DNA from 4 places in the Methylobacterium sp. BI1 genome. Region 2 is predicted to be linked to each of the others. Evidence: predicted binding sites of a transcription regulator. Region 2 holds the regulator's gene; each other region holds the start of a gene.
What was found. Region 2 encodes LexA, which represses DNA repair genes until DNA is damaged. Its sites were predicted from a motif close to TGTTCNNNNTGTGTTCNG; they were not measured.
Positions count from the first base shown of each region.

Region 1: the regulator LexA is predicted to act here: its motif matches at 2,354-2,371, upstream of AC1MGR_RS03550 (putative DNA modification/repair radical SAM protein).
Region 3: the regulator LexA is predicted to act here: its motif matches at 3,079-3,096, upstream of dinB (DNA polymerase IV).
Region 4: the regulator LexA is predicted to act here: its motif matches at 1,922-1,939, upstream of AC1MGR_RS09410 (DUF3072 domain-containing protein).

Region 1 covers NZ_CM155267.1:748,004-753,737, forward strand. The annotation lists gene AC1MGR_RS03545 (UdgX family uracil-DNA binding protein) at 1-1,120, opposite strand, end outside; gene AC1MGR_RS03550 (putative DNA modification/repair radical SAM protein) at 1,122-2,336, opposite strand; gene AC1MGR_RS03555 (regulatory protein RecX) at 2,458-3,075, opposite strand; gene AC1MGR_RS03560 (TAXI family TRAP transporter solute-binding subunit) at 3,157-4,587, shown strand; gene AC1MGR_RS03565 (Gfo/Idh/MocA family protein) at 4,621-5,734, opposite strand, start outside.
Region 2 covers NZ_CM155267.1:3,599,390-3,605,123, reverse strand. The annotation lists partial or broken gene AC1MGR_RS17040 (ComEC/Rec2 family competence protein) at 1-1,120, shown strand, start outside; gene lexA (transcriptional repressor LexA) at 1,114-1,866, opposite strand; gene AC1MGR_RS17030 (DUF937 domain-containing protein) at 2,056-2,853, opposite strand; gene sfsA (DNA/RNA nuclease SfsA) at 2,996-3,703, shown strand; gene AC1MGR_RS17020 (FkbM family methyltransferase) at 3,735-4,565, opposite strand; gene AC1MGR_RS17015 (outer membrane beta-barrel protein) at 4,911-5,734, shown strand, end outside.
Region 3 covers NZ_CM155267.1:1,992,203-1,997,936, reverse strand. The annotation lists gene mgtE (magnesium transporter) at 1-1,056, opposite strand, end outside; gene pqqA (pyrroloquinoline quinone precursor peptide PqqA) at 1,579-1,668, shown strand; gene pqqA (pyrroloquinoline quinone precursor peptide PqqA) at 1,763-1,852, shown strand; gene dinB (DNA polymerase IV) at 1,958-3,046, opposite strand; gene AC1MGR_RS09335 (dimethylmenaquinone methyltransferase) at 3,273-4,427, shown strand; gene AC1MGR_RS09330 (alpha/beta fold hydrolase) at 4,671-5,594, shown strand; gene AC1MGR_RS09325 (xanthine dehydrogenase family protein molybdopterin-binding subunit) at 5,681-5,734, shown strand, end outside.
Region 4 covers NZ_CM155267.1:2,005,949-2,011,682, reverse strand. The annotation lists gene AC1MGR_RS09415 (Flp family type IVb pilin) at 1,176-1,409, opposite strand; gene AC1MGR_RS09410 (DUF3072 domain-containing protein) at 1,606-1,908, opposite strand; gene AC1MGR_RS09405 (MarR family winged helix-turn-helix transcriptional regulator) at 2,198-2,707, shown strand; gene AC1MGR_RS09400 (response regulator) at 2,707-3,429, shown strand; gene AC1MGR_RS09395 (ATP-binding protein) at 3,434-4,825, shown strand; gene AC1MGR_RS09390 (hypothetical protein) at 4,958-5,152, shown strand; gene AC1MGR_RS09385 (efflux RND transporter permease subunit) at 5,237-5,734, opposite strand, start outside.

The sequences.
Region 1 (5,734 bases), 2.3 Mb from region 2:
ACGCCTCGCCCCGGTCGATTCCGGCCTCGGCCATGGCCCGCGACAGCAGTTGCCCGGCGGGCCCGACGAAGGGGTGCCCCTGGCGGTCCTCCTGGTCGCCCGGCTGCTCGCCCACGAAGGCGATGGTCGCGCCCACCGGCCCCTCGCCGAGGACGGCCTGGGTCGCGCCGGGGACCAGCGGCTCCGAGCGCCGGATGATGGCGTTGAGCGCCTCCAGCGAATCCGGGGCTTGGTCCGCCATGGCCGCGACGGCGCGGGCGGGGTTGCGCTTGACCGGCATCTGCGGCTCCCTCTCGATCATGGCGCCGGTCCGCGCCGCCGCCTGCCGAACGAGGCCCGGAATGGCGGCGGTCTCGGGCATGTTGCGCCAGTACTTCTTCGGCATTTCCGCCCGCATCGCGGCGAGGTTCGTCCGAGCGGGGTTGAACGTGCTCTCGTAGTAATCGCGCCAACCGGCCTCGAAGCCGTCCTGGGCCGGTGCGTCCTCGCGTCGCCCCGGCGGCCCGAATCTAAGGGTCTGGCCGTCCCAACGGGCGGAGGCCTCCGGCGTCAGGATGGTCCAATCGAGCCCGCGGAAGCGGTCGACGAAGAACGGTGCGGCCGCCCCCAGGATGTGGTGGTCCGGCTCGAACCAAGCGACGAAGCGCTCGGGTCCGTCTCCTTCGACGCGGCGGAAACGCAGAAAGGCGTGCATCTTGTGCAGGTCGCGGGCGATGGCCTTGCGCATCCGCTCGAGGCGATGGACCAGCGGATCGCTCGAGATCTCCAGCAGGCGCCGCTCGCCGTGCAGGATGCGCCAGATCAGCTCGTAGAGCAGGGCGTAGCGCTCGGGATCGCGGTGGAGCACCACCCGGGCGACCATCTCGCCTACCCCGCGCGGCAGGCTCAAGGGGGCTTCGTCGGAGGGGGCGGGGGCCGGCGTCCCGAACAGCCCGGACGCCGCGCCGATGGACCAGAGCACCCGCTCCGGCGGGGTGCCCCGGCCGGCCAGGCGCCGGGCCGCGGCCCGGAAGCCGTCGAGATCGGCACCCGGCGAGAGGGCGACGGCTTCCAGCGCGCCGCGCCCGAACCCTGTTCCCTCCGCGGAGGAGGGAGGGGCCGATCGGTGTGCGCCCGCCATCCTAGAACAGCGACAGTTGCTTGGGTGGGTCGGCCAGCCGCGCCCGCAGGTCGAGGCGGTCGGTGAGGCCGCCCGCCGGGTGGTAATCGGCGGCGATGAGGAAGGGCCGCGCCCGCTTCAGGGCCGAGGTCAGGCGGGCGACATCGTCGAGGCGCAGGCGGGTGTGCCGGCGGGCCCGGATGATCTTGTCCACCGCCCGGGCGCCGAGGCCCGGCACCCGCAGCAGCATCTCGCGGTCGGCGGCGTTCACGTCGACGGGGAAGCGCGCCCGGTGCTTCAGGGCCCAGGCCAGCTTCGGGTCGATGTCGAGGGAGAGCATCCCGTCCTCGGTAGCGTCGGCCACGTCGTCGGGGGTGAAGGCGTAGTATCGCAGCAGCCAGTCGCCCTGGTAGAGACGATGCTCGCGCTGGAGCGGGGGCGATGTCAGCGGCAGGATGGTCGAGCCGTCCGGGATCGGGCTGAAGGCCGAGTAGTAGACCCGCTTGAGGTTGTAGGAGCCGTACAGGAGCGCGCTCTTTCGGATCAGCGCCTCGTCCGTGGTGGCGTCCGCCCCGACGATGACCTGCGTCGACTGGCCGGCGGGGGAGAAGCGGCGCTTCTCCGCCTTGGCCTCGGTGATGCGCTCGCCGATCTGCGCGATGGCGTGCTGGATGACGGCGCCGTCCTTCTCGGGCGCCAGGCGCTCCAGGCTCGCCTCGGTGGGCAGTTCGACGTTGATCGAGAGCCGGTCGGCGTAGAGGCCGGCCTCCTCGATCAGCCAGGGGCTCGCCTCCGGGATCGACTTGAGGTGAATGTAGCCGCGAAAACCGTGGTCGCGCCGCAGGGACTTCGCCACCCGGGTCAGCAGCTCCATGGTGTGGTCGGGCGACTTGATGATGCCGGAGGAGAGGAACAGGCCCTCGATGTAGTTGCGCTTGTAGAACTCCACCGTGAGGGTCACGACTTCCTCGACGGAGAACTTCGCCCGCTGCACGTTGGAGGAGCGCCGGTTGACGCAGTAGGCGCAGTCGAACAGGCAGTAGTTCGTCAGCAGGATCTTCAGGAGCGAGATGCAGCGCCCGTCCGGCGTATAGGCGTGGCAGATTCCGGCGCCGGTGGTCGAGCCGAGCTCGCCCTTGCCGGCCGTGCGCTTGGGCGCCCCGGAGGACGAGCACGAGGCGTCGTACTTGGCGGCATCGGCGAGGATGCGCAGCTTCTTCGCGAGCGTTTCGTCCATGAAGAAGAGATGCGCCTCGTTCGCGGTTCGTTCAAGTTTTCGCGCGCGAATTCGGGCTTTCTCCGCCGCCGCGATGTCGCAGCCCGAGGGTGGAACCACAGCGCGGAACCGCGTTCCGTCGCTAAGCGTCCGGGTCGAGGGTTTCGGCGTCGGGATCGGCCTCGATCACCCGTCGGCCGAGGCCGTAGGGGAAGCCGGCGCGGGCCATGGCGGCGAGGTCCCGGTCGCGATGGGCTTCGCGGGTCCCGGGCCGGCGCCAGGGTCCGAGGCGCCGCCGCTTGGCATAGGCCCGGGCCGCTTCCTCTTCCAGGTCGACGCCTTCGTCCGCCGTCTCCCGCTCGGTCTCCATCGCGTGGGCCACCTGCTCGCGCGACACGCCCTTGGCGGCGAGCTTGGCCGACAGGGCGCGGGCGGAGGCTCCGCGCCGTCGCAGGGCCGCCAGGCGCCCGGCGGTGAAGCGGGCGTCATCGACGAGGCCGGCGCTGACCGCCCGGGCCACCGTGGCCTCGATCGCCTCGGCGAAGGCGCTCGCCTCTTCCCCTCGCAGGCGGCAGCGCTTGTCGACCCGCCGCTTCAGGGTCTGCCGCAGCATTGCCACGGAGGCGCTGTAGCGTTCGAGGTAATGCAGGGCTGCCCGCTCGAGATAGGCGGGGGTGACGGGCGGGGGCGGTTTGACCTCGGTCCGGCCATCCGGTGCGGCTCCGGTGGGGCGGCGGGACGCAACGTTTCGCGGTGTCATCGGTTCTTCACGATCCGGACGGGTTTCGGGTGTCGGTCTCGCAGATATGGTGATCACGCTGGACAAAGGCTCGTTCCTGCCATGCCGGCATTTCTCGTGAGACGCGAGTGGCTTCTCGTCCTCCTGGCGCTCGGCTTCGCCGTGGTGGCGGGGATGCTGGTCTATCTGTCGCGACCCACCACCCTGACCGTTGCCGTCGGTCCCCGGGACGGCGCCGAGGCGACCCTGCTGCAGACCTACGCCCAGGCCCTCGCCCGCGGTCGCGAGGATGTCCGCCTCAGGCTCAATTTCTACGATGACGTGCGCGACAGCGCCGAGGCGCTCCAGCGCAACAAGGCCGACCTCGCGGTGGTCCGGCCCGACGTCCTCCTGCCCGAGAACGGGCTCACCCTGGCGATCCTGCACGACGAAGCCCTGCTGATCGCCGCCCCCGAGGCGGCCGGCATCGAGAACTTTCCCGATCTCGCGCGCAAGCGCCTCGGCGTGGTCGAGCGGCACGCCGCCGACATGCCGTTCCTGACGAACCTCCTCGCCTTCTACGACTTCTCGGCTCAGCCGGCGGCCGAGCCGGTCCTCGAAACCGGCCTCGGCCCGGCCCGGGTCGCCCTCGTCCCCCTCACCCCCCAGGAGGTGACCAGCGCCATCGCGGAGGGCCGCGTCGACGCGGTGGCGGTCATCGCCGCGCCGGCTTCGAAAGCGGCGATCTCGACGGTGCGCGCCGTCGAGGCGGCCTCGGCCGAGAAGAAGATCAATTTCGTCTCCGTGCCGGATGGCGGGGCGATCATCCAGCGGATGCCCGAACTGCAGGCCGTGACGATCCCCGCCGGCACCTTCGGCGGTCGCCCGAAGCGCCCGGAGGAGGACGTGAAGACGGTGGGCGCCTCCTACCGGCTGATGGCCCGCGGCGGCGTCAGCCGCTTCACGGTCGCCTCGGTGACCCAGCACCTGTTCGAGTGGCGCTCCAAGCTGGCACCCCTGGCGCCCATCGCCAACCTGATGAAGGCGCCGGACTTCGATTCCACCGTCGCGGCCACGAGCGCCCGCCTGCCGAACCATCCGGGCGCGGTGGACTACTTCGAGCGCGAACAACAGACGATGTTCGAGCGCTACGAGGACTACATCTACCTGCTGGCGTTCTTTGGCGGCACCGTCGGCTCGGGCGTCGCCTGGATCGCCCAGCGCCTCGCCCGCAAACGGCGCGAGCGCATCGACATCGTCCTCGACCGCCTCCTCGACATCCTGCGCGAGGTGCGTGCCGCCGGCTGCAAGGCCGACCTCGACGGCCTCGTGCGCGAGACCGACGACCTCGTGGCCGACGTCGTTCAGCATGCCCGCGAGCGCAACATCGACAACCGCACCGTGAGCGCCCTCATCCTGGCCATCGACGCGGTCCATGCGGCGATCAACGACGAGAGGCGCAATCTCGGTTCGGGCGACGTCGAGAGCCGGCGGGCGGTGGACCACGCCCGCACGGCCCGTCTCCTCTCGCTCCACGCACCGGCGGCGGAGTAGCGGGCGGGATCCGGTCGCGCCGGCCGCCGGGAATCAGCCGGCCGTGTCGAGCTCGGGGCCGCGCGTGACGTCGAGGCCGCTCGGCGCACTCGGCGGCGGGCCGACCGTGACGGGCCGGCCGGTGCGGGCGGCCTCGTAGATCGCCTCCATCAGGACTTGGTCCTGCAGGCCCTCCTCGCCGGGCGTGCGCGGGCGCCGATCCTCCTGGATGCAGCGGGCCATGTGGTCGATCTCGAGGGCGAACTGGTTCTTCTGCGTCAGGATGCGGGTGTCCTGCGACTCGGCCTGCCCGTCCGGTCGCGCGATGACGAGGCGCTGGCCGCGATAGGCGAAGGCGTTCTGCAGGTCGATGTCGGCTTTGTCGGTATGGACCTGGAGCCGTCGCGACTCGTGCACCCCATAGCTCGTCATGCACTGCGCGATGACTTGCGAGGGAAAGCGCAGGGTGAAGGAGACCGATTCCTCGACCTCGGCGAATTTCGGATCCCCCTCGGGCGTGTAGATCTGCGCCTCCACCGAGACGGGCTCCTCGCCGGTGAGGGCGCGCACGCCGTTCAGGCAATAGAGCCCGATATCCGGCAGGGCGCCGCCGCCGGCCAGGGCCTTCTTCAGGCGCCATTGCTGGGGCAGGCCGGTGGTCTGGCCGTTGAAGGCCTGGATCAGGCGCGTCCGGCCGACTTCGCCGGAGCGGGCGAGGCGCACGACCTCGCGGTTATAGGGCTCGTACTGGCAGCGATAGGCGATCATCAACTTGACCTTGGCCGCCGCGCAGGCCGCGATCATGTCCCGGGCCTCGGCCGAGGAAGCCGCCATCGGCTTCTCGCAGAGCACGTGCTTGCCGGCCTTGGCCGCGGAAAGCACGTCGCCGCGATGCACGGCGTTCGGCGTCACCACATAGACCGCCTGGATCGCGGGGTTCTGCGCGAGGCGGTCCCACTCGTCGTAGCCGTAGACCGCTTCCGGCGCGATCCCGTACTGCTCGGCCACGAGCTTCGCCTTGGCAGGGGTGCCCGACATCAGCGCGACGACCCGGGCCCGCTTCGTCTCGCCGAAGGCCGGCAGGATCTCCTCCAGGCTGAGGCGCCCGAGGCCCACGATGGCGAAGCCCACGCGCTTGCCCGGAGGCATCGGGGCGGGCGGCGGCGGG
Region 2 (5,734 bases):
CGGTCTCCTCGGCCCGAGTTTCCAGATGTCGTTCGGAGCGGTCGCGGGCCTGATCGCCTGCGCGCCGCTCATCACCGGACGCGCGCTGCGACGCGACGGTGCCGGCCCGCTGCCCCGGATCTTCGCCCTCGCGATCACGGCGGTCCTCGGCACGCTGGCGACGACCCTCGTGGCCCAGATCGCCACCGCGCCCTTCGCCACCTACCATTTTCAGACGGTGCAGCCGTTCGGGCTCATCGGAAATGCGCTCACCTTGCCGCTGGTCTCCCTCGCGGTGATGCCGTCGGCGGTTCTGGGCATCCTGGCCTATCCGTTCGCCCTGGATCAGCCGGTCTGGTGGGCGATGGGCCTCGCCGTGCGGGGAATGCTGACCATTTCCACCTGGATCGCGGGTTTCGGAAACGCCGTCGTGGTGGTCCCGGCCTTCGGCACCGGTGCCCTCGGCTGTCTCGCGGCCGCGCTGATCGTCCTGACCCTCCCGGCCTCGTCGCTGCGCTGGCTCGGCCTCATTCCGGCAGCAATCGGCATCGCCTGTGCGGCCCTTCCGGATCGCTACGACGTCTACATCGATCGTGAGGGGACGGGCGCGGCCGTTCGCGAACGCAACGGGCGCCTCGCCACCCTCGGACGGCCGCCCCCCTTCGTGCTCGCACAATGGCTCAAGGCCGACGGAGACGACCGACGAGTGCAGGACGTCCTCGGGTTCGAGGGCTCGCGCTGTAATCGCCTGGGTTGTACCCTGACGACGCCCGACGGCCGCGTGCTCGCCCTGACCACCGACAAGCGTGCGCTCGGTGAGGACTGCGCCAGGGCCGCGATCCTGATCACCCGGCAATCCGCACCGGCAGGCTGTGCCGCCTCGATCATCGTCGACCGGGATTTCTTAGGGTCGCACGGCGCGACGTCGATCCGATTCACCCGCGATGGGCCGTCTCTCGCCACGGCGAAGCATTCCGGCGAAATCGTACCCTGGCGCGCGACACCGTTGCGGAAGCCGATGGAACCGTCGGGTACGCCGGTTCCGCCCTCGACACCGTCGACGGTGGCAGAGACCCTTGAGCGGGCCGGCGATCCGTCGGATCCATCCGGCGACGAACCGGACGGGGAACCCCTTCAGTAGCGGCGTACGAGGCTGACGAGGCGCCCCTGAATCTGTACCCGATCCGGGCCGAGGACCCGGGTCTCATAAGCCGGGTTGGCCGCTTCCAGGGCGATGGACGATCCACGCCGACGGAGACGCTTCAGGGTCGCTTCTTCGTCGTCGATGAGAGCCACGATGATGTCGCCCGTATTGGCCGTGTCCTGCTTACGGATCACCACCAGATCACCGTCGAGGATCCCGGCATCGACCATGGAATCCCCGCGAACCTCCAGGGCGTAGTGCTCGCCACCGGCCAGGAAATCCGGAGACATCGTCACCGAATGGCTCTGCTCCTGAATGGCCGAGATGGGCGTACCGGCCGCGATCCGCCCCATGACCGGGATCGTCACGGCCCGGCCGCTCTCGTCGGTGGCCTGCGTGGTCGGCAGGCGGGACACCGAGGCGCCGGCCGGCAGACCCTTGCCCTTGCCGCCTTCGACGACGCTCGGCGTGAACCGACGAACCTCGGGAACCGGGGCTGCGCGGGGGGCGCCCGCATGACCGCCCAGGCTCTCCGGCATCCGGATGACCTCGATGGCCCGCGCCCTGTTGGGCAGCCGGCGCAGAAAGCCGCGTTCCTCCAGAGCCGTGATCAGGCGGTGGATACCCGACTTCGACTTCAGGTCGAGGGCGTCCTTCATCTCGTCGAACGACGGGGGAACGCCGCTCTCGCGCATCCGGAGCTGGATGAACTGGAGCAGGTCCAGCTGCTTACGCGTCAACATGCGGGACACTCTTCGTTAGCGCCACGGAGCGCGGCGGATGGCACCAGAAACAAACCACGAACACGTTAAACGTTCCGTAAGTGTTCTGCAAGGGTTCCTGCTGGGAGCCTCGAAGAGGAAGGGTGCGATAGCCGAAAATTGCTTCGCTCGGGCCTGCCCCTGCCGACATCGCCGGAAGCGGGGCCCGGCCTAGTGCTGTCCTGTCCGGCCTGCCTTCGGCTGGTCTCCGGAGTCATTCCCGCCCGTCCCGGTGGAGTCGCGGGGCTTCTGCCAGAAGGTGTCGAACAAGCGCTGCATCGCGCGGGCATTCTCCTGCTGCACCTCCAGGCCCGTCTGAAACATCTGCTGCATCATGTCGAACGGCGCCTCCGCGGCTGACCTGTCCGGTGCAGCGGGCTCGGGCCGGGGCGGGGCCGCGAGCCGTGCCGGCGCGGGACGCGACCGCGTCTCGGGTGCGGCGGCCGGGGCACTGGCGCCGGATTTCAGGAACGCCTGCATCATCTCCGACCAGGCAGTGGCCGGGAAGCCGAACGGGTTCGCCTCGGCACGGGGGGCCGGCGCGGCGGCAGGCGCCTGGTTGATCATGACGTGGACGATCCCCGCCACCACCATGCCGGCCATGACCGGCAGCATCTGCTTCAAGGCCGGCATCGCAACGCCGCTGACGGCGGCGGCCTGCTGCAGAACCGCCTGACTCAGATGCGGCGAGCCGAAGAGTTGCTGGACCAGCATGTCCATCTGCGGCGTCGCGCTCGTCGCCTTCGGTGCGCTGGGGCCGACGAGATTGAAGAGATGGGCAAAGCCGGTCGGATCCTGAGCGACGTTCCGCTGCAGCCCCATGGTCAGGGCCGGGAGCAGGGCTTCCATCGCGCGCAGGCTCTGTTCCGGCGACAGGCCGAACTGCCGTCCGAATCCCTGCGCGTTGGCGCCCGCCTGCGCCTGGAGGATGTCGAACAGATTGAACATGGCGGCCTCGCGGACGAACAACGGCTTTCCCGGTCATCGACCCGGGCGCGCCCTGCGAATTCTGTCGCATCCGGTCAGCACTGACCAGCCCGGGCGCCTCATGACCGCCCGATTCCCCGCCGACGGGAGCCCGCATCAACCTGTTTCTTGCCCCGGACCCGCGATGCGCTTCCCTTCGCCCCTGCTCGAGGCGCGCCTGGTGCGTCGCTACAAGCGTTTCCTCGCCGACCTGCAACTCGCCGATGGGTCCCTGATCACGGCCCACTGTCCCAATCCGGGGGCGATGCTGGGACTGGCGGTGCCGGGCGCGCGGGTCCTCCTGGCCGACGTCCGGAGCCCGACGCGCAAGCTCCCCTTCTCGTGGGAACTGGTGGAGGCCGACCTGCCCGGCGGCCGGCAGTGGGTCGGGATCAACACGATGCGGCCGAACGCCCTGGTGGCGGAGGCCTTCGCCGCTGGCGGGCTGCCGTCCCTGGCCGGCTACACCGCCCTGCGCCCCGAAGTCCGCTACGCCCGGGCCAGCCGGGTCGACTTCCTCGCCACCGGGGAGGGGATGCCGCCCTGCCATGTCGAGGTGAAGAACTGCCACCTGATGCGCAGCCCGGGTCTCGCGGAATTTCCGGATTGCGTCGCCGCCCGCAGCGCCCGCCACATGACGGACCTCGCGGCCGTCGTCGCGGCCGGGGGACGCGCCATGGTCATCATCGTGGTGCAGATGTGGGCAGACCGCTTCGACGCCGCCCGGGACCTCGATCCCGCCTTCGACCGCGCCCTTCAGATCGCTCGGGCAGCCGGCGTGGCCGTTTACGCCCATCGCTGCCGCATCGAGCCGGGTGGAATCACCGTGGCCGACGCCATCCCGGTGCTTTAGGGGCGCGTCCGAGAAAGGCGGCGCGAGCCCGTCAGTCCGCCCGCTCGAAGATCAGGTTGAGGCGGGTCCGGGCGATCCGGCGATAGCCGTTCTGCTCGAGCAGGGCCGGCAGGTCGATCTGCCATTGATCGGTGCCGTTCTCGACGATGAGCAGCCGCGGATGGAGGCTTGCGGGTGCGGCCCGCAGGAAGGGTTCGAGGATCAAATCCTCGGCGCCCTCGACGTCGAGCTTCATCGCGTCGATGCGCGCGATGCCCTCTCCGAGCGCGAGATCCAGCAGGGGGACGGCAGGCACACGGATCTGCGCGCCCTCGTTCGTCCCGACGATCTTCAAACTCGATTCGCCGCGGTTGCGCGGGTCCACGAAGAGGGTGAGTTCTCCGGCCTTGTCGGCAATCGCGCAAGCCACAGCCTTGACCGTCCCGAACGGATTCTGACCGATGTTGTAGGTGAGGCGGTCGAACACGTCGGGCTGCGGCTCGACGGCCAGGATCCGGGCCCGGGGCCCGGCGAAGGCCGCCACGAACAGTGCGTAAGCGCCGATGTTCGCACCGATATCCAGGAACGTGCAGCCGGGCTGAAGCTTTGCCCGAAGGAGTTCGCGCTCCTCCGGGTCGAAGAACTGCGGCGTGAAGAGCACCTTCTTCTCGCAGTTGTTGTTGTAGGGGTAGAGCCGCATGCGCGCGCCGTAGCGCTCCACGTCCAAGGGCGCGCCGCGCAAGAGCCCGATCGCCACCCGACGCAGGAACAGGGCGAGGCGTCGCCCTGCCCAGCTCGCATACGAGATCCGTCCCGTCTGCTGAGCGATGCGCGCGACGAGGCCGGTGGGAGCGTAGGTGCCGTAGGGCTGCGTGTCTTTCATCGTGCGTGCTGATGCCAGCGCACGGGCGCGGCGGCAAGCGAAGGCGTCAAGAGATGGCGGCAGGGCGCTGGAAATCCGGCACTGAGTTGCGCGCCGCAGCGGGTTCAAGCGAAGGGAGGCGGTCGCAATCGAGACCGAGCCTGCGAAACGCCTGGGAAGCTGCCGGAAATCCTCGAGGCCGGATGTGGTGGTCAGACCTGTTCCATTGTGGCAACACCACGACTGAAACCAGTTTCGAGCAGCCTAAATTGCCTGAAAAATAGGCGTCTGCACAAAGGATAGCTTTGCCGTAACAGGGAACCTTTGAGAACGTCACGCCAACGCAAATTCTCCTGCAGAGTTCCCATGGCCATGCACCGCTCGCTCCTTGCCCTTTCCGCCGTCCTGCTGTCCTCGGTCTGCGCCTTCGCAGCCGACATGCCGGCGAAGGTGCTGGCGGTTCCCGCCCCGCCCGCGCCCTGCAAGGCCGAGATCACCTTCCCGGCCTATGGCGGCGTCATCAAGCAGAACCCGAACCCATCCTGCCTGACCCTCGGCGCCTTCGGCGACATCTATGTCGGCGGTGCGGTGAGCGGATACTTCTACACGCAGACGAACCAGCTTTCGGCCGCCTTCTCGCCCCCGGGCATTCCGCTCGACCGTGGTGCGCGCGCCGACTTCTCGAACCTCATGGGCTTCATCCAGAAGGCCGACGGTCCGTTCCAGTTCTATGCTGCCTTCGGCGCCTACACGATCCCGGGCCTCGGCGCACCGATCTTCAGCGCCTTCGATCAGACCGACCTGCTCTTCTCCCCGGTTCCGATCGTGTTCGGCAAGTACGTGATCAACGACAACTGGTCGGTCCAGGGCGGCCGCATGCCGACCCTGATCGGCTCGGAACTTCCCTTCACCTTCCAGAACCTGAACATCTCGCGCGGCCTCCTGTTCAACCAGGAGAACGTGATCAACCAGGGCGTTCAGGTGAACTACTCGGACGGTCCGTGGGCCGCCTCGTTCGCCGCGACCGACGGCTTCTACTCGGGTGAGATCAACTGGATCACGGGTGCGATCACCTACAAGATCGATGCCGCCAACACGGTCGGCATCAACGGCGGCACGCACTTCTCCAGCTACACCAACTTCGACGGCCTCACCTCGCGCGGCCTGCGCTACCAGTTCGCCACGCCCCA
Region 3 (5,734 bases), 1.6 Mb from region 2:
GCGCAGGGCCACCCGCCACCAGTCGCGCAGGCGCACCTCATGCAGGGCCAGGGCGCGGATGAGCAGCGAGGTGGCCTGGCTGCCGGAATTGCCGCCCGAGCTCATGATCAGCGGAATGAACAGGGTCAGGACGATGGCCTTCTCGAGCTCGCCCTCGAAGCCCTGCATGGCGGTGGCGGTCATCATCTCGCCGAGGAACAGCGCGCAGAGCCAGCCGGCCCGCTTCCGGATCATCGTGCCGAAGGCGATATCCATGTAGGGCTCGGGCAGAGCCTCCATGCCGCCGAAGCGTTGCACGTCCTGGGTCTGCTTCTCGACCATGGCGTCGATCATGTCGTCCACGGTGACGATGCCGATGACGTGGCCCACCGCGTCGATGACGGGGAGCGCCAGGAGGTCGTATTTCGAGATCAGACGGGCGGCCTCCTCGCGGCTCGCCGTGGGCGAGACCGCCAGCGGCCGCCGGTTCGGCGCCACCGAGAGCACGTTGTCGCCCGGGTTGCCCGAGATCAGCCGGCGCAGGGGCACCGCCTTAGTCAGGGCACGGGTGCGCGGGTCGAGGACGAAGATCGCGTAGATGGTCTCGCGGGTCTTCTCCACCTGGCGAACGTGGTCGAGGGTCTGCTGCACCGTCCAGTTGCCCGGCACGGCGACGAACTCCGTCGTCATCAGCGAGCCGACGGTCTCCTCTCCGTAGGTGCTCAGCCGGTCGACGGCGCCGCGGGTCTCGGCGTCGAGGCGGGCGCGCAGGTCCGAGCGGCCGGGCTCCTCGATCTCGCGGAAGAGGTCGGTGATGCGGTCGGCCGACATGCCCGACAGGTAGGAGGCGACCCGGTCGCGCGGCAGCATCTCGATGATGTCGGCGGCGCAGTCGAGTTCGGGCTGGTCGAGCACCTCGATCGCCCGCTCGACGGGCAGGCCCAGCAGGATGGCGGCGGCGACCTCCGGGGCCTCGTCGTTGAGCGCCTCGACGATGTCGGGCGCGCGCTCGTCCGACAGGCGGGCGGCGAGCACCGCCGGATCGATGCCGGTCGGGAAGGAAGCGATCTCGTTCATGGGCTCACCTCGCAGGGCGCGCGATCCGGCCGTGAGGGGCCGTCCCGCGCCGGGCCGCCGGGGCCCGGTCAGCGGGGCGTCAGGCGGAGGGAGCGGAGGCAGCCGCGCACGGCGCGGGCGATCGGTCTGGATTGTCGCTGGGCATCGGAATCGTCGAGAGGGAGTCGAAGCGCGCGCCGCGAGGTGAGTCGTAACCCCCGCGCAGGCCCGTTCGGCGGCGCGTCAGTGCGCCTCCCCTCCCCGGGGCGTCAAGCCGAAACCGGCGGCGGCCGGATCTTTCCTGCGCGGCCGTGGCACCTCTGCCGCCCAGGCCGGTCCCGCGCCGGCGATGCCTCCCTCGCAAATCCCGCGTTCCGGCATCATATCTCTGCTTTCCAGCCCTTTGGCTGGGGCTTCAGGCGACGCCCAGGGGCCGGATCGGCACTTTTCCCGCGATCCTATGAGAAATATAAGTGTAGCGCCCACTTGTATTGTGCCCAACACAACGGCATATCAAGGGCGTCGAACACGAAGGAGTTTCCCATGAAGTGGTCCGCCCCCGTCGTCCAGGAAGTCTGCGTCGGCATGGAAGTCACCAGCTACGAGTCCGCCGAGATCGATCCCTTCAACTAAGCCGCGGCCCCTCGGGGCACGGTCGTAGTCTGAAGGTGAATCGAACCCATCCGGGTTCGGCTTTCACAACCCCAAACCAACCAGGAGAGACGTCATGAAGTGGTCTGCCCCCATCGTCCAGGAAGTCTGCGTCGGCATGGAAGTGACGAGCTACGAGTCCGCCGAGATCGATCCCTTCAACTAAGGGAGATCGCGGGTCCCGCTCGCGGGACCGGCTGATCCGAGGGGGCGCTATCCGAGAGGGTGGCGCCCCTTTCGTTTGTCCAGATCCAACGCGTCTATGTCCGGATCAGAGGCCCAGGCCGAGTTGGCGCGGCTCGGGAGCTGGCCCGTGCTCCAGGCCTGAGAGGGAAACCCCGAGGAGGCGCACGCTACGCCGCAGGGGGAGCAGGTCGCGCAGGAGGGTGAGCACGGTCTCCTCCAGGGCGGCGTGGTCCGGCACGAAGCCGGGCAGCGAGCGGGCCCGGGTGATCTGCTCGAAATCCGCGAACTTCACTTTCAGCGTCACCGTTCTGGCCCGGACGTCCTTTGCGGTGGCGGCGCCCCAGACCTTGTCGAGGATCGGCGTCAGGCGCTCGGCGAGGACCGCGTAGTCGGCCGAATCCTCCGAGAAGGTATTCTCGGCGCCGATGGATTTCCGGATCCGGTTGACCCGGACCGGACGGGCATCGATGCCCCGCGACACCCCGTAGTAATAGGGCGCGGAGGCCCCGAACCGCTTCGTCAGCGTCTCCAGGCTGAGGGCGCGCAGGTCGCGCCCGGTCAGGATGCCCAGCGCCTTCATCCGTGCCTCCGTCACCGGACCGATGCCGTGGAAGCGCCCGATCGGCAGGTCCTCGACGAAGGCCGGCCCCATGGCGGGGGTGATCACGAACAGGGCGTCGGGCTTGCGGAAGTCGGACGCCACCTTGGCGAGAAACTTGTTGTAGGAGACGCCTGCCGAGGCCACGAGACCGGTCTGCGCGCGGATCGCGGCCCGGATCGCGCGGGCCACCGCGGTGGCGGTCGGCAGCCCCTGCCGGTTCTCCGTCACGTCGAGATAGGCCTCGTCGAGGGCCACGGGCTCGATCAGGTCGGTATGCTCGGCGAAGACCGCCCGGATCTGCTCCGAGATCGCCCGGTAGACCTCGAAGCGCGGCTTGACGAAGACGAGGTCGGGGCAGAGCCGGCGCGCCGTGACGGAGGGCATGGCCGAGCGCACGCCGAAGGCCCGCGCCTCGTAGCTCGCCGCCGCCACCACGCCGCGCTCGCGCGATCCGCCCACCGCCACCGGCCGGCCCCGCAACACCGGGTCGTCGCGCTGCTCCACGGAGGCGTAGAACGCGTCCATGTCGATGTGGATGATCTTGCGGATCGTCCCCGCGTCGTCCGGGTCCATCGCGGACGCTTCTCCGATCGTTCGGGCGTTGGTGTTCGTGGTCTGTTCGCAGAATCCCGGTCCGGGCCCGGGAATCAAGCCCTGCCCGTGCGCGATCCACCGCGGAACCGACGCGGCCCCGCGATGGGCGCGCCACGGGGGGGCTCGCCGCGAACGGGGCCGTGACGCATAAGGGCGCCCAGGACAGCCGAAGCCCGCGCTTCGCGATTCGCCCGAGGACACGGACTTGAAGATCACCCAGCTCACCCACCACGACCTCGACGGCTACGGCGCCTCCACGGTGGTCGGCCAGTTCGCCGACGTCGCCCGGATCGTGCACGTGCCGCGCTATTCCGATGTCGGGCCGGTGGTGGAGACCGAGCTGAAGCGCCTCGGGAAGACCCCGGCGCCCGAGATGATCCTGATGACCGACCTCGGCCTCGAGGCGGTGGCCGTGACCTTCATCCGCAACTTCGCCGCCCTGAACCGCCGCCGCGAGCCGGAGGCGCGGCATCACCTCGTCGTCCTCGATCACCACGCCTCGTCCATCGACCAGCTGCGCGAGCAGGGCCTCCCCCCGCAGGCCGATCCGGCCGCGCCGAGCCTGCAGCGCTTCGACCTGGACGATCCGAACATCGTCGTGCTCATCGACGAGGTCTGCTGCGCCACCCGCATGGCCTACGAGCACCGGGCCCTCTACGCGACCCGCGCCACCGGCGAGGACCCGATCCTCGGCGCCCTGGTGACGGCGGTCGACGCCGTCGACCTCTGGCGCAAGGACCGGCCGGCCTTCCGCAGCGGCCTGAGCCTCGACGAGATGTTCTGGGACAACGTCTCGAACCTCGTGCCCATCGGCCATCCCTGGCACGACCGGTTCGTCGGCGACCTCCTGCTCGGCGCGGCCCGCCTCCTCGGCGACGGCGCCTCCCCGGCCGTGATCGAGGGTCAGGTGCCGGCCCTGCGCAAGGCGATCCTCGACGGCTACCTCGCCGAGGATGCGGAGGACGATCGCAGCCTCACCACCCGCATGCGCATCGCCCGCGTGCTCGCCCGCTCGGACCTGTTCCACCCCCTGTCGGACGGCACGCTGATGTCCTTCGGGCTCGATTCCGGCACCTTCCAGCGGGTCTCGGATCTCATCATGGAGAGCGGCCGGGCCAAGCGCGTCCTCAACGTGCAGCGGGCCGGGACGATGTCCTTCCGCTCCAACAACGAGACCGCCCTCGACGGCGCCCGGCGCTTCCGCGGCGGCGGCCACAAGGACGCCGCCGGCGGCAAGCTGACCAGCGGCTCGGCCTTCTCCCTGGCCGACGCCATCGCCCAGGTCGAGCCGGTGCTGAACCCGCCGGCGGCCGATCCGGCGCTGAGCCCCTTCGCGGCGTTGAAGAACTGGAAGGGCTGAGACGCACGATCCCGCCGACGCAGACGATGCGTCGGTGGGAGGGACCCGGATTGCCCTCGGTGCACAGGCGCGGCAGTCTCGCCGGGGCACCGGCTCGCGGGGCCGTCCGGGTGGTTCTCGGCCGGCGGCGGACCTCGTGGGACGTGCGGGCGTCCCGATCCCGATGCCGGAGATCGTCCGGCGCGACGGGGCGGGCGCTGCACGCGAATGGCCGAAACCGTGCTGCGTAGGGATCAGGACCTCATGCCGCCGACCGACATCCTCGACCGCGGGCCCTGCCCGTTCCTGTCCGGCTTCGATCTCGCCGACGTGGCGCTGCCCGACCTCCGCCTCCGGGTCGCCCTGTCCCCCGGCGGTGAGCGGATCCCGCTGCTGCTCCTGCACGGTCATCCCCAGACGCACGTCACCTGGCACGCGGTGGCGCCCCGGCTTCGGGAGGCCGGCCATCCGGTGGTCGCCCCCGACCTGCGCGGCTACGGCGACTCGGATCGACCGGAGTCCACGGCCGACCACGCGCCCTATGCCAAGCGGGCCATGGCGGCCGATGCGGTCGCGCTGATGCGGGCCTGCGGCTACGCGCGCTTCGCCGTGGTCGGGCACGATCGGGGCGGGCGCGTCGCGCACCGCCTGGCCCTCGACCACCCCGCCGCGGTGGACCGCCTCGCCGTCCTCGACATCGCGCCGACGCAGACGATGTACGCCCGCACCGACCGCGCCTTCGCGACCCGGTACTTATGGTGGTTCTTCCTGATCCAGCCGGCGCCCCTGCCCGAGCGGATGATCGGCGCCGACCCGGAGGCCTATCTGCGCCATCACCTCGCCGGCCAGAGCCGGACGCCCGGCATCCCGAGCGAGGCACTGATCCGGGAGTACCTGCGCTGCTACCGCACCCCCGGCGGCATCCACGCGATCTGCGAGGATTACCGTGCCGCGGCCGGGATCGACCTCGACCACGACGCCGCCGACGACGCGGCCGGGCGCCGGATCACCGCGCCGCTTCTCGCCCTCTGGGGCGCCCAGGGCACGGTCGGCGAACTCTACGACGTCGCCGCCACCTGGCGGGAGAAGGCCGACCGGGTGGAGGGGCACGCCCTCCCCTGCGGGCACCTGCTGCAGGAGGAAGCGCCGGACCTGGTGCTGGATCGCCTGCTCCCGTTCCTGGCCTGAACGCCCGCGTCGAGCGACTCGCGGTCGCGCCCGGATCGGCCGGCCCGGAACGGCGGTTACTCCTGTCGTGAGGCGAGGAGAGCCCGATGCCGAGACCGACCGACCTGCGCGATCCCTCGGCCTGGCTCGGGCATCCGCAT
Region 4 (5,734 bases), 1.6 Mb from region 2:
AGGTGCCGTTCGTGAGAAGAAGATAGACCTGCGTCCCGGCGGGCTTTGAAGGTTCGTCGGCTGGAAAGCTTACGATGGCGTCGCCGTTGGTAATTTTTCCGTAGTAAAATAGATTTTTTGGATACGCCGAACCATCGGGCTGAATAAGATTGACACGCTCCTGCGGTGTATCCCCAAGCACGCCGATATTGTCGCCTGGGCCAGTGCTTGCAGCTTCCGACAGTGTATAGCCGCCTGCTTCCGGTGCACCGCCGCTGGATAGAAATCCGCCGTCGGGGGAGGGTCTAAGTTCGACGAGAGTCGTGTAATGAATCGATGGACTCGGACCAGATGACATCTTCGTGCTCCGTATGAGAATTGACTTTAGATGTCTTTCGCCTTTTGCTCCAGATTCTAGGAAAACCATCAGAGCTTTTGTCGAATATTGGTCATATCTGCTGTATAGGGCTGGTTTGTTATGATGTCGGCTCGTTTAAAGGCTTTCGATTAGGCCTCTGCGAGCGCGGGGAACGGCAAGTTGAGAAGGCGTCGTCTCCTGCGATCTGGTGCTTCTCAAACGCCTGTGGGACGGCATTCGAAACTTCACACGCTGGCACGCCTATTTTTTTCGGCGGATCTATTCCGGGCGCCGAAGCGGCTCGGTGATCGCTGCCTCGGCCTCAAAGATGCGGGGGGCAGACGAGGGTGAACTCCCGATCTCTGCCTCTGGTCACGCCCAAGACGAGGTTGATGATCTATGTCGATCGGGGCTGCGCGCCGTTTGTTGGCTCGATCAACACGTCGGACAAACCGACGGCGGCGTACACAGATGTCAATCAGTCCGTGTTGTCGTTGATCCGAAGCCTGCGAGGCGCGGATGGACGAGATCTCTGTTCCTGCCCACACGGATCGAGGGGGGCGGATCTCCCGGCCGCCGAATCTCGGATCTGCGGCCCTCTTCGCCGAAGACGACCCAGTCCGTTCGACGCGCGAAGCCCTCGTATGATCGGATCATCGGTTCCGCGGATAGCGTTCACCACCCGCATCCGGCTTTTTGGATTGTTCGTCCCGGGGGTCAGTTCCAGGATCACGCTGACACCCACAGTGGTGAGCGTGGACAAGACTCCCTCGGCCGACACCAAGTCTCGTTCGCCGGGGGGTCTTTCGCGTGGGCGCTCGATGCTCTGGCGGCCGAGTCAGGATGAGCGGTTGAGGGCGGCGCCGATGTAATTGTACATCGCGGTCGTCTGGTCGGCGAAGAACCGCATCGCCGTCACGATCGCCAGGAAGACGAGAGCCATGATCAGGCCGTACTCGAGGGCCGTCGAGCCGGACGTGTCGCTGAGAAAGCGGCGGATCAGGATCTGACGATCGTGCCGCGCCGGAGATCCGCACAGACCCCTGGCGTGTTCGAGATCCAGTTCGGTCATGGCCCCAGGATATCTTTCGCGGACGTCGATCGAGGGGGACGGTACGCTATCTTCCTTGCGGAGGACTTAAACGGATTGTCGACGTTCGGAGAGGAATGTCCGCGTCGACCCGGGAGCGGCAGCCCCCGGGTCTTTGGTCAGGTCCGTCCGATCCTCTCGGATTGCCAACCCGGGCCGGAAGCCGCTCGCGCTACGCTCAGGCCTTGCCGGATCCCTTGCGCAGGGCGTCGATCCGCTGGGATGCCTCGGCCTTGTCGAGATCGGGATCGAACGCCTCGGGGTCCTTCGCCTCTTCGGACAGGGTCTTGAGGTAGGAGGCCTGGGCGCCGGTCATCGGCTCGCCGCCGGTGGTCCACTCGCTCGGATCCTTGATCTGGTTCGAGACGTCCTTCGGATCGGTCTTGGGATTCTCGTCGGATTTCGAGGTCTGGGACTTCGAGGTCTGGGGCTTCGAGGTCTCGGACTTCGCCTGGGTCTTGCTCGCCTGGGTGCCGGCCATGTGGAATTCCTTCGGTTCACGAAATGTTCTAGTGAACGCGGGCCTCCGGACGCGGTTCCTGCGCGCGCATTGGCGAAGGCCGGTGATCCCGTGGTCAAATGTCTCACGGGTTCGCGATCTTCGGATCGGAAGACGGCTGCTGGGTCCGGCCGGGACGGTCGGCGGAGACATGGCTCGGTCGGCCGTCACCCGTCGTGGCAGTCCGAGGCTTGACGGGTCGCGTCGGGGCTGGAACATGTCAACATCACTGACGTAAATCGAGGTCGTCCGAGACGTGACTGCCCACGCGATGCGAGATGCCGACGCCGATGCGGCGCTGCCGTCCTCCGGTTCCGGCGACGACCTCATCGAGCTCCTCTTTTTCGCCTATCGGGATTTCGTCGGCGATCCCGACCGCATCCTGGCCCAGTACGGCTTCGGCCGGGCCCATCACCGGGTGCTGCACTTCGTCGACCGCTATCCGGGTCTTACGATCGCCGAACTCCTGGATATCCTGCGCATCACCAAGCAGAGCCTGAATCGGGTGCTGAAGGATTTGATCGAGCAGGGCTACATCGCGCAGAAGACCGGCACCAGCGACCGGCGCCAGCGGCTGCTGTACTGTACCTCAGCCGGGGCGGACCTCGCCGGCGACCTCATGCGGGTCCAGAGCCGACGGGTGGCCCGCGCCCTCGCGGCGTCTGAGCGCGGCGGCGAGGCGCCCCTCTCCGCCGAGAGCTTCCTCTTCGGGATGATCGAGCCGGACGCGCGCGCGGCCGTTCAGCGCCTGATGTCCCGGCGCACCGGCAAGGCTGCCTGATGGCCACGCCCGGGACGCGCCCGACCGCAGACCTCCCCGATCATGCACCGCACATCCTGGTGGTCGACGACGATCGCCGGGTGCGGGAGCTGCTGTCGCGCTTCCTCTACGAGCAGGGCTTTCGCGTCACCGCCGCCGGGAACGTGCCGGAGGCCCGCACCAAGGCGCAGTGCTTCGTCTTCGATGCCCTGGTGCTCGACGTGATGATGCCCGGCGAGAGCGGCTTCGACTACGCCCGCGAGGTGCGGCAGACCTCGCGCGTGCCGATCCTGATGCTGACCGCCCGCTCGAACCCCAACGACCGGGTCATGGGCCTGGAGATCGGCGCCGACGACTACCTGCCGAAACCCTTCGAGCCGCGCGAACTGATCCTGCGCCTGTCGAACATCATCAAGCGGCGCAGCGAGGCCGGCGGGCGCGCCCAGAGCCACGACACCGTGACCTTCGGCCCCTTCGCCTACCGCATCGACCGGGGTGAACTGCGCCGCGAGGACGAGCTGATTCGGATCACCGAGCGCGAGCGCGAGATCCTTACCATCCTGGCCCAGGCCGCCGGCGGCAACGTCGAGCGCGAGGCCCTGGCCGGCAGCGGAGGGCTCGCCGCCGAGCGCAGCATCGACGTGCAGATCAACCGCCTGCGCCGCAAGACCGAGGTCGATCCGGCCAATCCCCTGTTCCTGCAGACGGTGCGGGGCGTCGGTTACCGCCTCGCGGTCGATTGAGCCCATGGCGGCCACCGGCCTCCTCCAGCGCACGGCGACGCGCCTCGCCGCCCTGCCCCGGCCCGGTCGGATCTGGCGGATCGTCAGCCGCGCCATCGGCGACGTCCTGCCCAAGGGCCTCTATGCACGCTCGCTGATCATCATCATCGCGCCGGTGGTGCTGCTCCAGTCGGTGATCGCCTACACCTTCATGGAGCGCCACTGGCAGCTCGTGACGCGCCGCCTGTCCTCCGCCGTCACCGCCGACGTCGCGGCGCTGATCGACATCTACGAGAGCTATCCGCAGGACAAGGATTCCGAGACCCTGACCCGGATCGCCAACGACCGGCTCAACCTCGACGTCGACATCCTGAAGGGGGCCAAGCTCCCCCCGGCCGGGCCGCGGCCGTTCTTCTCGATCCTGGACGAGGCCCTGTCCGAGGAGATCCGGCGCCAGATCCGCCGGCCCTACTGGATCGACACCGTGGGCCGCTCCAGCCTGATCGAGATCCGCGTCGCGATTCCCGATGGGGTGATGCGCGTCACCGCCCGGCGCAGCATGGCCTATGCCTCGAACTCGCACATCTTCCTGCTCTGGATGAGCGGCTCGTCCCTGGTCCTGCTCGGCGTCGCGATCCTGTTCCTGCGCAACCAGATCAAGCCGATCCTGCGGCTCGCCGCCGTGGCCGAGAGCTTCGGCAAGGGCCGCGAGATCGAGTTCCGGCCCCGCGGCGCCCGCGAGGTCCGCCAGGCCGGCCACGCCTTCATCGAGATGAAGCGGCGCATCGAGCGGGCGATGGAGCAGCGCACGACGATGCTCAACGGGGTCAGCCACGACCTGCGCACCATCATCACGCGGTTCAAGCTCTCCCTCGCCCTGGTCGAGCAGACCCCCGAGGTCGAGGACCTGCAGCGCGACGTCGACGAGATGAGCCGGATGCTGGAGGCCTACCTCGCCTTCGCCCGCGGCGATTCGGGCGAGGTGGCGGTGCCCACCGACATGCGCGCGCTGCTGGAGGACCTGCGCACCGACGTCGAGCGTCTCGGCGCTCACGTGGAGGCGGTGGAACTCGAGGACCATCCGCAGCTGACCCTGCGGCCCGACGCCATGCGACGCTGCCTCTTCAACCTCGCGGCCAACGCGGCCCGCTACGGCGAGACCGTCGCGATCACGGGCCGGCGCGAGGCGCGCGCCTTCCTGGTCTCCATCGACGACGACGGCCCGGGCATCCCGCCCGACCAGCGCGAGGAGGTGTTCAAGCCCTTCGTGCGCCTCGACGACGCGCGCCAGGACGCGGGCGGCTCCGGCCTGGGGCTCTCCATCGCCCGCGACATCGCCCGGGCCCATGGCGGCGATGTCAGCCTGCATGACAGCCCGCTCGGGGGCCTGCGCGCCACGGTGCGGATCCCGGCCTGATCCGGGCTCATCGACCGCAGGAAAGCGTGGCCGATCCAGCTTGGCGCCGGGTGCGGGGCGATGCTATGAGGGGCGCAGCAAACGCCACAGGGACCGGTGAACCGGGTCCGACAGAAGTTGAGAGACCCGCCCATGAACAGCCCGCTGACCCCCCTTCTGATCCTCCTGCTCCTGCCGATCACCGCCATCTGCGCCGTGCTCTACACGGATGCGGGCATCGAGCCGGCGCTGTTCTACGCCACCGTGAAGACCTTCGTGGTGCTCTTCATCGTCGCCGGCGGCCTCTGCTTCGCCGCGAGCCGCTTGGCCGCGCGCAGCGAGGGCTGAGCGCACCCGTCCTTTCCAGGACGCCAAACGAAAAGGCCCGGACCGTGAGGTCCGGGCCTTTTCGTTTGGAGGCCCTGCATCGGCTTACTCGGCGGCGATGCGCGGCGGCAGGATCGGCTTGGGGTCGTTGGCCGAATGGGTCGGCGGCAGCGCGAACGCGCCCTCCGTCGGCTCGTCCACGCGTCCGACGAAGCGGCCGAAGACGCGCACGAACAGGCGCGACAGGTCATCGACGAGGACGAAGATCGCCGGCACGAAGACCAGCGACAGGCCCGTGGAGACGATCAGGCCGCCGATGACCGCGATGGCCATGGGCGCGCGAAACTCGCCGCCGATGCCGAGCGCCATGGCCGAGGGCACCATGCCGGCCGCCATGGCGATGGTGGTCATCACGATCGGCCGGGCGCGCTTGCGGCCGGCATCGATGATCGCGGTGGCGCGGTCCACGCCGCGGGCCATCTCTTCCACGGCGAAGTCCACCAGCATGATGGCGTTCTTGGTCACGACGCCCATCAGCATCAGGATGCCGATCACCACCGGCATCGAGATCGGCTTGTTGAAGATCAGGAGCCCGAGGATCGC